3 regions of the Streptacidiphilus sp. MAP12-33 genome follow, and region 2 is predicted to be linked to each of the others. Evidence: riboswitches for the same ligand, from Rfam matches in the RefSeq annotation. Region 2 holds a riboswitch; each other region holds the start of a gene.

Region 1 (4,599 bases), on a different contig from region 2:
GCCGCCCGGCGAAGGCCTGTTCCTGGGACGTGCGCGGCAGCGCCACCCCACCGTGGCGCCAGGCCCAGTACATCAGACCCGAGCAGTCGAAGGCCCCCGGACCTGTCGCCCCGTACACGTACGGCTGCCCGAGCGCGGCCCGCGCCGCCGCCAGCGCGGCCGCGGCCCGGGAGTCCGCCGGGCCCTCGCCGGCCGCCAGCGGCACGTCCGCCGCCTGGGCGGCGGCCTGGGCCGCGTCGTCCTCCTGCTGCTGGAGCACGTCGCGCTGCTGCGCCGTCAGGCTGCCGAGCAGCGCCTGCGCGTGGCCGAGGCGGCGTTGCACGTCGGCCTTGTCGGTGGTGATCGACCGGCGCAGCCGCTCGATCTGGTCCAGTTGCGCGCCGACGGTGGCGCGGTCGCGCCGCTCCCGGTCCTCGTCCGCGCGCAGTTGCGCCAGCCGGGAGGCGAGGTCGGCGTCGACCTGCCCGAGGTCGGCGGCCCGGTCGAGGTAGTCGGCGGGGTGCGCGCTGAGCAGCAGCTGCACCACCGGGTCGATGGTGCCGCCCTGCTCGTACTCGGCCTGTGCCATCGCGCCGAGCTGGGCCGCGACGTTGTTGACGTGCTGCTGTTCCTCGGCGAGCTGCTGTTCCAGCAGGGCGGCCCGCCGCTGCAGCACGGCCTGCTGCTCCTGCGCGCCGGCGGCGCGCTGACCCGCCGTCTCGGCCTGCGCGTAGAGGGCGTCGACCTGCTGCCGCACCTCGTCCGGGCTGCCGGCCCCGGCCCCTCCGGACGGTCCGGGCTGCGCCTGCGCACCGCTCTGGGCCGTCAGGACGGCCGCGGTCGCCGCCGCCACGGTGACCGCGGCACGGGAGAGCACGGAGGGGCCGAGACGTCTGCCTCGTCGATGGGATGCCACGAGCGCAGACGCTAGCGATTGGGACAGAACCAGTCCAAGCTCCACAGAGCTGAAAAATCCCCACGAAAACCGCTCACATGAACCAATCCGCAGGTCGTCCCGGAGAAGGCACGGCTTCGGCGCGGGCTGCGGACCCCGACACACGTCGCGCGAATGCACCCAGGGGAGTGAACGACGATGCCCGCCGTCGGTCACCGACGGCGGGCACGCGTGCAGCTGCGGATCAGATGTGACGCATCGCGTAGATGCTGCCGATCCAGTCCATGCGCTCGTACTTGACGACCGTGCCGGTGTGCGGCGCGTGCAGGACCATGCCGTTGCCGGCGTAGATCCCGACGTGGGTGTCGCCGTTGAAGAAGATCAGGTCACCCACCTGCAGGTCGGCCGTCGAGTTCACCGCGGTGCCGTCGTTGATCTGGTCGTAGGTGGTGCGGCCCAGCGAGACGCCGGCCTGGGCGTAGGCCCACTGGGTCAGACCCGAGCAGTCGAAGGAGTCCGGACCGGTCGCGCCCCAGACGTAGGGCAGGCCCAGGCGGGTCTGCGCGGCCGCGAAGGCCGCGGCCTCGACCGAGTCGCCGGCCTTGCTGCTGCCGGTGCCACCGGTCAGCGGGGGGCGGCTGGTGCCGCGGCTCGCGGCACCGCCGGAGGTTCCGCCGCCGACGACGGCGCTGCGCTGGGCCGCGGTCATCGAGTCGAGCAGCGCCTGGGTCTGCTGGACCTTCTTCTGCGCCTCGGCCTTCTGCGCGGACAGCTGCTTGGTGGTGGTGTCCATCTGCTGGAGCGTCTGCTCCGCCTGGGACTTCTCACCCGCGAGCTTCTGCTCCTGGCTGCGGAGCTGGTCCAGGATGGAGGCCTGGTTCGACGTCAGCTGACCGAGCGAGGCGGCCTTGGTCAGGTAGTCGTCGGGGGTGGCCGAGAGCAGCAGCTGGACGGTCGGGTCGACCTGGCCGGTCGCGTACTGCTGGTTGGCGATCTCGCCGAGCTGGTCCAGCCGCGAGTTGACGTCGGCCTGGCCGCGCGCGATCTGGTCCTGGAGCTGGCTGACCTTGGCCTGCTGCTGCTTCAGGTTCTCCTGCGACTGGTCGTACTTCTGGACCGCCTGGTCGGCTTCGGTGTTCAGCTGCTGGAGCTGGGAGCGCAGCTGGTCCGTGGTCGGCTTGGGCGCGGCCTGGGCGCTCTGCGCGGACACCGCGACGGCGGTGGCGGCGGCGGCCGTGAGGACCGACATGCGCGTGCGGCCGGGAGACTTGGGACGGCGATGGGACGCCACGAAGGCGATCTCCTTCTTCCTACGTCCGCCTACCGGGTGAGCTGACGGGTTCGGGCCAGGAAGTCAGCCCTACGACGCCTCACTCGGCCCGGAGTCGCACCGGCCCGCCCCTGGCGTCGATTCACCCCGGAAGGAACCATTGGTTCCCCGGCTCCGACTCGACGGTCGCCCCCTGCGGACCGCGTCGCCGAACTCGACGGTGACCACCGCTGCCACCCTGGATGGGTGAACGACCGTACGGCGGTTCGAGGAGTGACCCTAGTAACCCAACCGTGATCGGTTCAAATCCTTGTCAGAAAAAACTCGTGTCACTTTCGACGCAGTGTCAGTGGATCAACGCTGTGTAGTCGGAATCTGACCAGGAGCCGACGACATGCCGGAGAAATCGGTCATTCCATCGCTCTCCGCACGGATGCTGTGAGAGTCTTCACAGACCGTCGGAGCGTCGGGCGCGGGTCAGATCCGACGGATCGCCACAACCCCGCCGAAGTAGGACATCGGCTGCACCGAGACGTCGTAGCCGTACTCGGGGGCGTTGAGCAGCATGCCGTTGCCGGCGTAGAGGCCGACGTGGCCGCCGTTCTCCATCACGATGATGTCGCCGACCTGCGCGTCGGCCATGCTCGGCACCATGGTGCCGACGTTCTCGTCGGAGTAGGAGGAGTGCGGCAGCGAGACGCCCGCCTGGGCGTAGGCCCACATCACCAGGCCCGAGCAGTCGAAGCCGGCCGGGGTCGACCCGCCCCAGAGGTAGGGCGCGTGGCCTATCTGGCTCTCCGCGGCCAGCATCGCGGTGCGGGCCGTCGCGGATATGCCCGTGAGGTCGATGTGGCCGGTGTAGCCGCTGCTGGAGACCGAGCCGTAGCCACCGCCACCGCCTCCCCCGCCGACGGTCGTGCGCTGGGCCGGGGTGAGCGCGTCCAGCACCGACTGGGCCTGCTTGAGCTTGGCCAGGGCCTCGCTCTTGGCCGAGCTCATCTTCGCGAGCAGCTGCTGCTCCTGCGCGAGTTCGGCGGCGGCCTCGGCCTTCTCGGACTGGAGGGTCTTCTCCTGCGCCACCAGCGCCTGGAGCTGCGCGGTCTGGTTGCTGGTGAGCTCGTCCTGCGAGGCCGCCTTCTGCAGGAAGGCGTCGGGCGAGCTGGAGAGCATCAGCTGCACGGTCGGGTCGACGCTGCCGTCGGCGTACTGCGCGTTGGCGATCTGGCCGAGGTTGTCCAGGCCGGTGTTGACCTGGGCCTGCTGGCGGGCGATCTCGTCCTGAAGGATCGCCACACGCCGCTGCAGGGCCTCCTGCTGGGTGTGCGCCTCGTTCCACTGCTCGGTCTTGGCCGCGGCGTCCGTACGGTCCGCGTCGACCTGCGCCTTGGCGTCCTTGGTGGAGATCGCCGGAGCGGCCTGGGCGGCGGTCTGCGCCGAAAGCGCCACCAGGGTCGCGGCCGCGGCCGTCATCACGGACACACGGGCACGGCTGACCTCGCGAGGCCGGCGGTGAGAAGCCACGTCGGATGCAGTCCCTTCGCACACTTGAACGCCCGCAGAGACGAATGGGAACGCGAGTGCGGACGTTGAGCGACGAGAATAGTGAGCCGCGGGACCACTTGTCTCCCCCGGAGGGGAATCCGGTCCGCTCTCTTAACAAACCCTCAAGATCCCCGGGGTTTGCGGGAGCGCCGCGGCAGGGCCGCAGGAGCGGATCAGGTGCGGATCAGCCGGCGCAGCAGCATCGTCGAGGGGACCGGACGCGCGCCGGACGCCCTGACCCCGTCGGCGACCTCGCGGTCCGTGGAGACCACGACCACCGGCCGGCCCTCCGGCTCCGCCCGCACCAGACGGCGGATCAGCTCGTCCGCGGTCTCGCCGGTCCGGCTGAACAGCACCCGCACGCCGCGCGGCGGCGGCGCCATCGGGATCGGCCCGTCCAGGTCCTTGCCGTCGAAGACGCAGGTGATCTCCGCGCCCGTCTGCACGGCCACCAGGCCCAGCCCGCGCGTCAGCTGCTGGCGCTGGCGGTCCAGGGGCATGCCGGGCCAGCCGGTCTTGGTGACGTTGTAGCCGTCCACCAGCAGGTGGACCTGCGGCAGTTCGAGCAACTGGTCGAGCAGCGCCGGGTCGTCGCCCTCCAGCGCGCGCCGGGCCACGTCGTGCGGCGAGGCGGCCACCGGGACCACCGCCTCGACGGTGTCGGCGGGACGGCCGCTCAGCGGCGCCAGGCCCAGCTCCCGCTGGAGTCCCTGGGCGCCTTGCACCACCGTGTCCAGCAGCAGCCGCAGCCGCATCTCCTCGGTGGACCTGCCCTCGCGGGCCGCCCGGCGGGACGCCTCCAGGGCGGTCTCCAGCTCCGCCACCCGGTGCTTGAGCCGGCGCACCTCGCTGTCCTGCGCGCCGCGCTCGGTCGCGCCGGTGGCGCGCTGCGCCTCCAGCTCGCCGACGGCCT
Region 2 (4,599 bases):
GGCGAGATCGAGGTGCCGGCCGGCACCGTCGCCTACCTGTGCGGCCCGCTGCCGTTCATGCGCGCCGTCCGCGCCCAACTGCTGGCCAAGGGCGTGGCCGCCGCCGACGTCCACTACGAGGTCTTCGGCCCCGACCTGTGGATCGCGGGCTGACCCTGCCCCTCACGCCGCGTCGCCGGGCCGCCTGCTGATCGCCAGCAGCAGCGGCCCGGTCGGCGCGGCGACCACGTCCGTCACCGAGACGCCGTCGAGCGAGGCGTAGAACGCCTCCTGCGCCTGCCGCAGCGCCCCACGCAACCGGCACGCCGCGTTGAGCGGACAGGACTCCTCGTCCCCCACGCAGGCAGCCATGTCGCCCGAGCCCTCGAAGGTGCGCACGACCGCGCCGACCGAGGCCGCCCGGCCCGCGAGCGTCAGCTCCAGCCCGCCGCCACGCCCGCGCCGGGCCGTCACCAGGCCGAGGTGCTGCAGCCGGGCGACCACCTTGGCCATGTGCGTGTACGCGGCCCCGAGCGCGTCGGCGACCTCCCGCGTGGTCGGCGCGGGGCCGGGCACCTCGGGCGACTCGACCGCGAGCCGCATCAGCAGCCGCAGGGCGAGGTCGGTGGACTTCATCAGGTGCATGCCCCGAGCCTACGGTGCCCCCGGAGAAAACACGCATCCCCGATGCCTCTTCACCTCGACAGGGGTTCGCGGGCGTGTCCGTTCGCACGAGCACCGTCCACATGAACGAGACTGCTGGAGGGGACGCGAGGGCCGCAGGCGGGCCGGACGAGGAGGCGACGGGCATGAGCACGAGCGAGGCGGAGGTCGCGGTCGCCGACGCGCCGCAGGCGCACCGGTTCGAGGCGCGGATCGAGGGCGAGCTGGTCGGCTTCGCCTCCTACGTCCGCGACGACGAGCGCGTGATCTACCAGCACACCGTCGTCGGTCCCGCCTACGAGGGCCTCGGCATCGGCGGGCTGCTGGCCAGGGCGGCCGTCGAGGACGGCATCGCGCGGGGCATCAAGGTCAAGGCGACCTGCCCGTTCATCAAGGCCTGGCTGACACGACACCCGGAGTACCAGGACAAACTGTCCGGCACTCCGGGTGCGTGAGGAGAGGATCAAGCAGGGCTGCGTCAGCCGATACGGCCGGCGAAGTCCGGGGTGTAGTTGGAGATGGTCTCCCACTTGACGCCCGCGCTCGGGTTGGCGGCCTCGACGAAGCGGCCACCGCCGACGTAGAGGGCGACGTGGTAGGTGCCCGAGGCGCTGCCGTCGTTGGACCAGAACAGCAGGTCGCCCGGCTGGACCTGGTCGACGGAGATGCGGGTGACGCTGGACGCCATCTCCTCGCTGGTGCGCGGGAGCGAGACGCCGGCCTGCGCGTACGCGGCCTGGACCAGACCCGAGCAGTCCCACGAGTTGGGGCCGGTGCCGCCGTAGACGTAGGAGTCGCCCACGTGCGACTCGGCGAAAGCGATCGCCGTGGCGGCCGCGGAGGACGAGGCCTGCGGCGCCGGGGTGGAGGCCGAGGCGTTGGTCGCCGCCGTGGTCGTGGTGGACGCCGAGGAGTCCGACGACGAGGAGGAGCTCGTCGACGCGGACGCGTCCGAGGACGAGCCGGTCGAGGAGGAGGCGGTCGAGGAGGAGGCGCTGCCGCCGAGGACCAGCTGCTGACCCGGGAAGATCAGGTTCGGCCCCTGGGTCAGGGTGGCCTTGTTCAGCTGGTAGAGGCGCTGCCAGCCACCGGAGACCTTCTCCTTCGCCGCGATGCTGGAGAGCCAGTCACCCGACTGCACCGTGTACTTGGCGGAGCCGGCGGTGGTGGACGGCGCCGGGGACGCGGCCGGGGCCGCAGCGGTGGAGCCGGACTCCGAGCCCTCGTCGTCCGAGGACGAGGACGAGGACGAGGCGGAGGAGCTGCTCGCGGCGCTGCTGCTCGACGAGGTCGAGGCGGCGGAGCCGGAGGTGTTCAGGGACGGAGCGCCGCCGCCCTGGGTCAGACCGGCCTGCGGGCCGCAGACGGGCCAGGCGCCGGGGCCCTGGTTGGCCAGGACCTTCTCGGCGGTGGCGATCTGCTGGTCCTTGGTGGCCAGGTCGGCGCGGGAGGCGTACTGCTGACCGCCGTAGGCGTCCCAGGTGGACTGGTCGAACTGCAGGCCGCCGTAGTAGCCGTTGCCGGTGTTGATCGACCAGTCGCCGGTGGACTCGCACTGGGCGACAGCGTCCCAGGTGGAGACGGTGGCGGCGTGGGCACCGGTCGCGGTGACCAGCGGAAGGGCCATGCCGGCGCCGGTCAGGCCGACGGTGGCGACGAGGCGCTTGGAGATGCGTCGGGCGGCGGAGGGCGCGCGGTGGCGACCCGTGCTGTTGGACAGCATTGAGGTGATCCTCTCCCACGCCTGCGAGGTGAGCTGTCGGGTTCGGGCCGGAGTAGCCCGGCCGTGCGGTGGCACGGCTTCACCCCGAGCCGCGGCTCTGACGAGCGCGCGGCGACTTACCTGGGTCCCCCGCTCCTGCCGTGGTGTGCGTCGCGTGACGTCTGACGTCTCCCCGGCGGCAGGACTCGGCGTTCCGGAGATGTCAGTTCCGCTTAAGTGCGGATGGCCGTGACGGTAGGCAGATCGGCCCTCAAACCTCAAGCTGAGGGAGGGGCTTTGAGAGGTCCGTCACGTCCCCGGCGCAGGATTCACAGAAACGCCCTGACCATATGCCCGTTTTGTCACCCAGGGTTGCCAGGGTTCCTACGACTATGTCCGCTTGATACACCTTCGGCAGGACGTAAGAAGCGCGCCCGCCCCGGACGGGACGAGCGCGCTTCCTGCTGAACGGGCGTCAGGTGGTCTCAGGCGGTCCGGGTCAGCTTGGCCCCGAAGCCCGGAGCGGCCAGGTCCGACTGCAGCGCGACCGGCACGGTCCGCGCGGTCGCCCCGCTGCCCACCACCAGCTCGCCGACGACCGTGCCCGCCGTCGCGCTGTGCGGGATCCCCTTGCCGTCCAGCGGCCGCAGCGCGACGTCGACCGACAGCCCGCTCCAGCCGGCCACCTGGACGTCCTGGGTGGCCACCACCGGCACCTTGCCGCCCAGCCCGTCGTCCACGTAGCCGACCACGTCGCCCTTGTGCGCGATCGTGTGCTCCTGAAGCGCGTGCTCGGCGCTGAGGATCAGCTTCTTGCTGTTGGCCAGCACCTGGTCGAGGATGCCCTGCCCCGGCCCCGAGCCCACCGCCGGCTGGCTCAGGGTCACCCCGACGATCAACTGCTTGACGCCGTCGACGCTCTGCTCCGCGGCCCAGACCAGGTTGCCCAGTGCCGCCGTGCTGCTGCCGGTCTTGATGCCGATCACGCCGTTCTTGCCGACCAGCGTGTTGGTGTTCGGCGTCAGCCCGTTGAGCGGCGAGTCGAACTGCTGCGTGCCCACGACCTCACGGAAGACCGGGTCGGCCATCGCCGCGGCCGCCAGCTTCAGCTGGTCGGCGGCAGTGCTGCGGGTCGTCGCGTCCAGACCGCTGGGGTCCGTGTACGTCGACTGCGTCATGCCCAGCTGGCCCGCCGTGGCCTGCATCTTCTGCACGAACGCGGCGTCCGTCCCGGCGTCCCAGCGCCCGAGCAGCCGGGCGATGTTGTTGGCCGAGGGGATCATCAGCATCTGCAGCGCCTGGTACTGCGTGAGCTTCTCGCCCACCGCGACCTTCTGCACCGACTCACCACCCGGCTTGCCGGTGTTGTAGTCGTTGACGGCCTGCTGGTCGACGGTGATGGTCGGGCCGGTCTCGCCCTTCTTCAGCGGGTGGTCGTGCAGCACGATGTAGGCGGTCATCATCTTCGTGACGCTCGCCAGCGGCACCGGATTGCCGCTGCCGCTCTGCCCCATCAGCCCGAGCCCCGGCACCTCGACGGCGGCCTGGCCCTTGACCGGCCAGTCCAGCGCGAGCTTCCCGCCGCCGAAGGAGTAGCCGGTCGCGGCGGACTGCGTCAGCTTCGGCGACGGCAGCGGCCGCAGCACCTGCACGGTGCCGAGCACCAGCACGAGCAGCACCAGCAGCGTTCCCCACAGCCGGACGCGCCGCAGGGCGATCCGCATCGGGGTCATCGGCCTGGCGCTGAGCCCCGCCAGCACCTCCATCGCCTCGACGGTCGTCTCCGGCGACTCGGCGACGGCCGTCGCCCCCGCCGGCACGCCCCGCGCGGGCGCGCTCCCGCCGCCTCCCGGCGCGGGCACCACGCCACCCGGCCGCGGCACGGCCCCGCCGGAGGACGGGGGCAGCGGCGGGAACACGGCCATCGCGCGCGTCTCGGCATCCGCGATGGCGCGGGCCGCCGCGCCACCGTCGTCCGGCTCCTCGTCGTCGTCCGCGTCGGCCTCGTCGTCGGCGGTGGTGGCCTCGGGCTCGTCGGCCTCGGGCTCGTCGGCCTCCGGCTCCTCCTCGTCGTCCGCGTCGGCACTGTCGTCCGCGTCGGCGGTGTCGGCGGCCCCGGCCGAGGCGGGCGCCGCAGATGCCCGCTCCCGCTCGGCCCGGATCGCTTCGCTGTCGGAGGCGTCCGCGGCCTCGTCCTCGGCAGCGGCCGCATCCGCCGGCTCGTCGTCGACGCCCGCCTTCGGCGCGGCGGTCGG
Region 3 (4,599 bases), on a different contig from region 2:
CCAAGGCCGACGCGGCCGGTGCGGTCGCCGCGGCGCTCGCGCGGTCGCGCCGGGACGGGCGGCCGGTCCTGGTGGAGTTCGGCGCCTCCTGGTGCGTGGACTGCCAGGCCCTGGCCCAGCGGACGACCGAGCCGGCCGTGAGGCTGTTGCTCCAGCGCGACTACCGGCTGGTCACCGTCGACGTCGGGCACTTCGACCGCAACACCGCCCTGGCGGCCCGCTGGATCGACCTCAAGCGCAGTGGCATCCCGGCGCTGGTGGTGCTCAACCCGGACGGCAGCGTCCGGGCCACCACCCAGGACGGCAGCTTCGCGGGCGCCCGCACGCTCTCCTCCGACGCGATCGCCGGACAGCTCGTGGCCTGGCTCTACCCTGTGCACCCCTCTTCCCGATCATGACGAGATTCGCTCGAAGTCATGAATCGTCGCAGGTCCGCTGGATGGTGCGGGTACGCACCTGATCTGATGCCGCCACAGGCGCACGATCAGTTGCGCACGTGTGCCGGAAGGCGGTCCACGATGAACTCCACCCTCTCCGTTCTGGTCGCGTCGGCCCAGCGACGGCTGCTCTGGATCATGTTGCTGGCCTACGCCCTCGCGGCGGGCTGGCCCGAACCGGGCCTCACGCTGCGTGCGGTGACGCCGCTCCACCTCGGCGGGGCCGCTGTCCCGCTGCAGGCCGGCCTGCTGGCCGCCGTGGTCTTCAACGCCGGGCTCACCGCCCGCGCCGAGGCGCTGCCCGGCCTGCTCCGCCACCCCCGGGCCCTGCTCGTCGGGATCGCCGCCAACGCGCTGGTGCCCACCGCCCTGCTCGCCGTCGGCGCCCTCGCGGCGGACGGCTGGCACAGCCCGCACGAGGCCCAGAGCCTGCTGGTCGGGCTCGCCCTGGTCGGCGCGATGCCGGTCGCGGCCGGGGCCACGGTCTTCGCCCAGGGCAGCGAGGGCAACGCGACGCTGACGCTGGGCCTGGTCATCGGCAGCACCCTGCTCAGCCCGCTCACCATCCCGCTCGGCCTGCACCTCGGCGGCTTCCTCGCCTCGGGCCCGTACGCGGCCGATCTGCACGCGGCGGCCGCCCACGCGTGCAGCGTCTTCGCCGTCGTGACGGTGGTCCTGCCGTGCGCGGCCGGTCTGGCGCTCGGCCGGTGGTCGCGGGCCCGGCACCCCGGCGCGCTCACCGCCGCGCTGCCCTCGGTCCGGGCGGCGAACCTGGCGGTGGTGGTCCTGCTCAGCTACACCAACGCCTGCGGCGGGCTGGGCCAGGTGGTCGCCCGCCCCGACCCGGACTTCCTGTTGCTGGTGGCCGTCGCCACCGCGGCCATGTGCGGGGGCTCGTTCCTGACGGGCTGGATCCTGGCCGGGCGCCTCGGCCTGCCGCGCGCGGACGCGATCGCGCTGGCCTACGCGTCCGGCATGAACAACAGCAGCGCGGGCGCGGTCGTCGCGGTCACCCGCCTGCCGGGGAACCCGGCGGTGCTGGTCCCGATCCTCGCGTACAGCCTGCTCCAGAAGCTGCTGGCCTCGGCATTGGGAGCGTTTGTCCGGCATGCCCGGTTCGATGACGAAACTTCAGTCGGACGGTGAGCCGGCGGGAGCAGTGGCCGCTGTGGTCCCAACTGCACCCCGGGAACCACTTGGATTCAGGCCGCTTTAGTATTAACTTTCCATAACAGTACGCACGGACGTCGTGTGTATCGCCTAATCCTCATGGAACCGGGGACCCAACGCACCTGGGGTGTATCGGCCTTACGGCCGTAGGAGACCTCCCTCTCCGAACCCGTCAGCTAACCCGGTCGGCGAAGGGACGGAAAGGAGCACGCCAGTCATGGCGGCATACCCGGCCGAGGTCGAGACCCCGGCGCCGACCGAGCAGCCCTCCCTCGCCCTGCCGCGCCAGCGCGGCGCCGCGTTGGGCCTGGCAGCGATGGCCGTCGGCGCCAGCAGCGTGATCGGCCTCGCGGGTCCCGCGCTGGCCGCGGACCACGGCGAGCGCGTCGAGCACGGCGGCGCCGCGGGTTCGCTCTTCGTCGACGAGCACGCACACGCGTCGGCGGCGCACGGCTCGGACGCCGGTTCCGCACTGCTGGACCGCATCCGCACCCAGGGCACCCCGGAGCAGCACACCGCCGCCGCGCCTGCGGCGGCATCGGCCCGCATCGAGGCCGCGGCCGCGGCCTCCGCCAAGGCCGCCGCGGCGGAGCGCGTCCGCGCCGTCGGCACCCTGGTCCCGCCGATCGCCTTCGCCGCGACGGGCCTCGGCCGCGATGCCTCCTACTGGTCCCACCTCCACCCGGGCCAGGACTTCCCGGCCCCCGCGGGCACCCCTGTCCGCGCGGTCGGCGCCGGCACCGTCACCTCGGCCGGCTGGGCCGGCTCCTACGGGTACCGCGTCGTGGAGACCCTGCCGGACGGTACGGAGATCTGGTACTGCCACCTCTCCGCGATCGCCGTCGGCCACGGGGCTGTCACTCCCGGCCAGCCCCTGGGCCGCGTGGGATCCTCCCGCGGCTTCACGTCCCCCCACGTCTACCTCGAGGTCCGCCCCGACGGCGCGGAGCCCGTCAACCCCACGGCCTGGTTCGCCGCCCACGGGCTCAGCCTGTAGGGGCAACAGGGGCACGGGGCCCTGCTCGACGTACCGCGTGCGCGACAATCACCCAGCCTTCGGCCGGGAGGTGCCCCTGAGGTGCCCCCTCCGGCGTGCGGATGGTCCTCACTGAGCAGGGCCGTCCGCACGCCGGTGGTTTCTCGCGCACGCCGTACATGAGCAGAGCCCCGCGCAGTTCCTCGCGCCCCGCAGGTTGCTGAGCTACCTGCGGGAGCTGACGGGAACCCTTACTTGCGGTCGGCCACAGCCCAGCTGGCCAGCGCCACCGTGCCCGCCACCGTGAGGACCGACGGCCAGGCGCCCAGCTTCTTCGCCAGCGGGTGGGAGCCCGCGAACGCGGCCAGGTAGAGGCCGCCCAGGCCCGCCGCCGCCTTCGGCCCGGCGGCCTTCTGCCACTGCCGCGCGGCCAAGCCGCCCGCCGCGGCGAGGGCGACGCCGCCGAGCTCACGGCGCTTCGTCGCGCGGGCGACGGCGAAGCCGCCCACGAGGCCGGTGGCGGCTATCAGCGAAGAGGGGACCTGAGCCATGGAAAGTGAACCTCCGTCAATCAGTTTGTGCGCGTGTTGTGAAGATGGAGTCCGACATAGCCGATGTAAATCCGGCCCGTTCCCGAGCAGTCGTCGTGGTAATGCAGTCGCGGTGCCGTACCGCCCCCGCCTATTCGCAGGTGGGCGCCCATGAAGACCCGGCCTGAGGAGTCGACCTCCACCGGGACGGGCAGCAGCCGCTCCCGCTTCCACTTGGCGTTCGTGCTCACCGTGCGGGACTCGCCGCGGATCACCTTGCGCGGCGGGAAGGGGTGGCAGTCGGGCGGGGTGTTCTCACACCAGCTGCGGAAGTCGCCGCCGGCCGAGCCCGCCTTCGCGGACTCCGCGTAGTCCTGGAGGGCCAGCAGCGCGTCCCAGGTCATCCGGACCCAGGTCGGGTGGTCGGTCTGCTCGTCCAGCTCCTTCGTCAGCCGCGCGTCGCCGGTGAAGTCGAGCAGCGGGAACTCGTCCAGGCGGTCCAGCAGCTCCGCGAAGGTCGCGGGCTCCGCGTCCTGCGGACGCACCGGGCGGCCGGAGAGCGTGCGCAGCTTCGTGCGGACCGCGCGCAGCTCGCTGTACTGCTCGTCGTACTCCGCCGCCAGCAGCGACTCGCGCTCCTCCGCGGCCCGCAACCAGCGCCGGACCTCCTGGAGCTCCTCCGCGCGGGCCCGCTGCTCGTGGGCCTCCTCCTCCTCGTGGTCCACGAGCAGGCCACCGGGCTGGATCGCGTCCGCCTCGGGCAGGCCCTCGGGCCGCAGCGGCGGCAGGCCGACCAGCTGGTCCGGCAGGGGAGCCTGCACCGCCAGCCGCCGAGGCAGCCAGGCCAGCAGCCCGGACGCCCGGCGCAGGTTCTCCTCGATCGTCGAACGGGACATCACCCGGTGCCGCGACGCTTCCGGCGCCCAGGCCGGGTCCAGGCCCGGCAGGTACGTGCGGACCGCCCCGCCGTAGACCCGGTGGTGCTCCAGCGCGGCGTTGAACGTCCGCTCCGCGCCGGGCGCGAGGGCGTAGAGGACGGCGATGCCGCTGCAGCTGCGCAGCAGCGGATCGACGGTGTCGTCGAGCCAGTCCTCGAAGTCGGTGTGCAGCGGCGTGCTGGCCACGACGATCGGCAGCCGCCGGTCCGGGTCGCACAGCTCGTCGAGGATGGTGTCGACGTCGGCGCGCTCGATCACGCCGGGCAACGCGTGCACCCGCGCCGAGCCGGGCTGCTCGCCCTCCGTCGCGTCCAGCACGTCCAGCAGGCCCCGGGCCAGCGCCGGGACCGGCGCCTTGGCGGGCTCCTCGCCGCGCACCGGCAGTTGCTCCGCGTCCAGCTGGACCCAGGTGCGGCCGTCCTTGGCCGTGGCCACGGTCAGCGAGGTCTGCCAGATCCCCTGCACGGTGAACTCGCGCAGCCGCCAGCGGGCCAGCCGCCCCTGCACGGCCTTGCCACGCGCCACCTGGTCGAGCACGGCCTGCGGCC

Evidence for each region. Region 2 has a riboswitch for cyclic di-AMP ahead of ABH931_RS18835 (transglycosylase family protein). Riboswitches for the same ligand answer to the same signal wherever they lie in the genome.
Region 1: it holds a riboswitch for cyclic di-AMP, as region 2 does, so the genes downstream of both, ABH931_RS27100 (NlpC/P60 family protein) here and ABH931_RS18835 (transglycosylase family protein) in region 2, are expected to answer to the same signal.
Region 3: it holds a riboswitch for cyclic di-AMP, as region 2 does, so the genes downstream of both, ABH931_RS32195 (M23 family metallopeptidase) here and ABH931_RS18835 (transglycosylase family protein) in region 2, are expected to answer to the same signal.

What each region holds. Positions count from the first base shown of each region.
Region 1 is NZ_JBGCCA010000030.1:90,507-95,105, reverse strand. It holds gene ABH931_RS27105 (NlpC/P60 family protein) at 1-895, opposite strand, end outside; gene ABH931_RS27100 (NlpC/P60 family protein) at 1,119-2,165, opposite strand; cyclic di-AMP (ydaO/yuaA leader) riboswitch at 2,176-2,339, opposite strand; gene ABH931_RS27095 (NlpC/P60 family protein) at 2,622-3,614, opposite strand; gene ABH931_RS27090 (NYN domain-containing protein) at 3,860-4,599, opposite strand, start outside.
Region 2 is NZ_JBGCCA010000018.1:17,925-22,523, reverse strand. It holds gene ABH931_RS18850 (globin domain-containing protein) at 1-153, shown strand, start outside; gene ABH931_RS18845 (Rrf2 family transcriptional regulator) at 163-624, opposite strand; gene ABH931_RS18840 (GNAT family N-acetyltransferase) at 789-1,097, shown strand; gene ABH931_RS18835 (transglycosylase family protein) at 1,121-2,365, opposite strand; cyclic di-AMP (ydaO/yuaA leader) riboswitch at 2,371-2,528, opposite strand; gene ABH931_RS18830 (D-alanyl-D-alanine carboxypeptidase) at 2,830-4,599, opposite strand, start outside.
Region 3 is NZ_JBGCCA010000039.1:79,329-83,927, forward strand. It holds gene ABH931_RS32185 (thioredoxin family protein) at 1-398, shown strand, start outside; gene ABH931_RS32190 (bile acid:sodium symporter family protein) at 519-1,583, shown strand; cyclic di-AMP (ydaO/yuaA leader) riboswitch at 1,685-1,812, shown strand; gene ABH931_RS32195 (M23 family metallopeptidase) at 1,825-2,604, shown strand; gene ABH931_RS32200 (hypothetical protein) at 2,835-3,134, opposite strand; gene ABH931_RS32205 (hypothetical protein) at 3,155-4,599, opposite strand, start outside.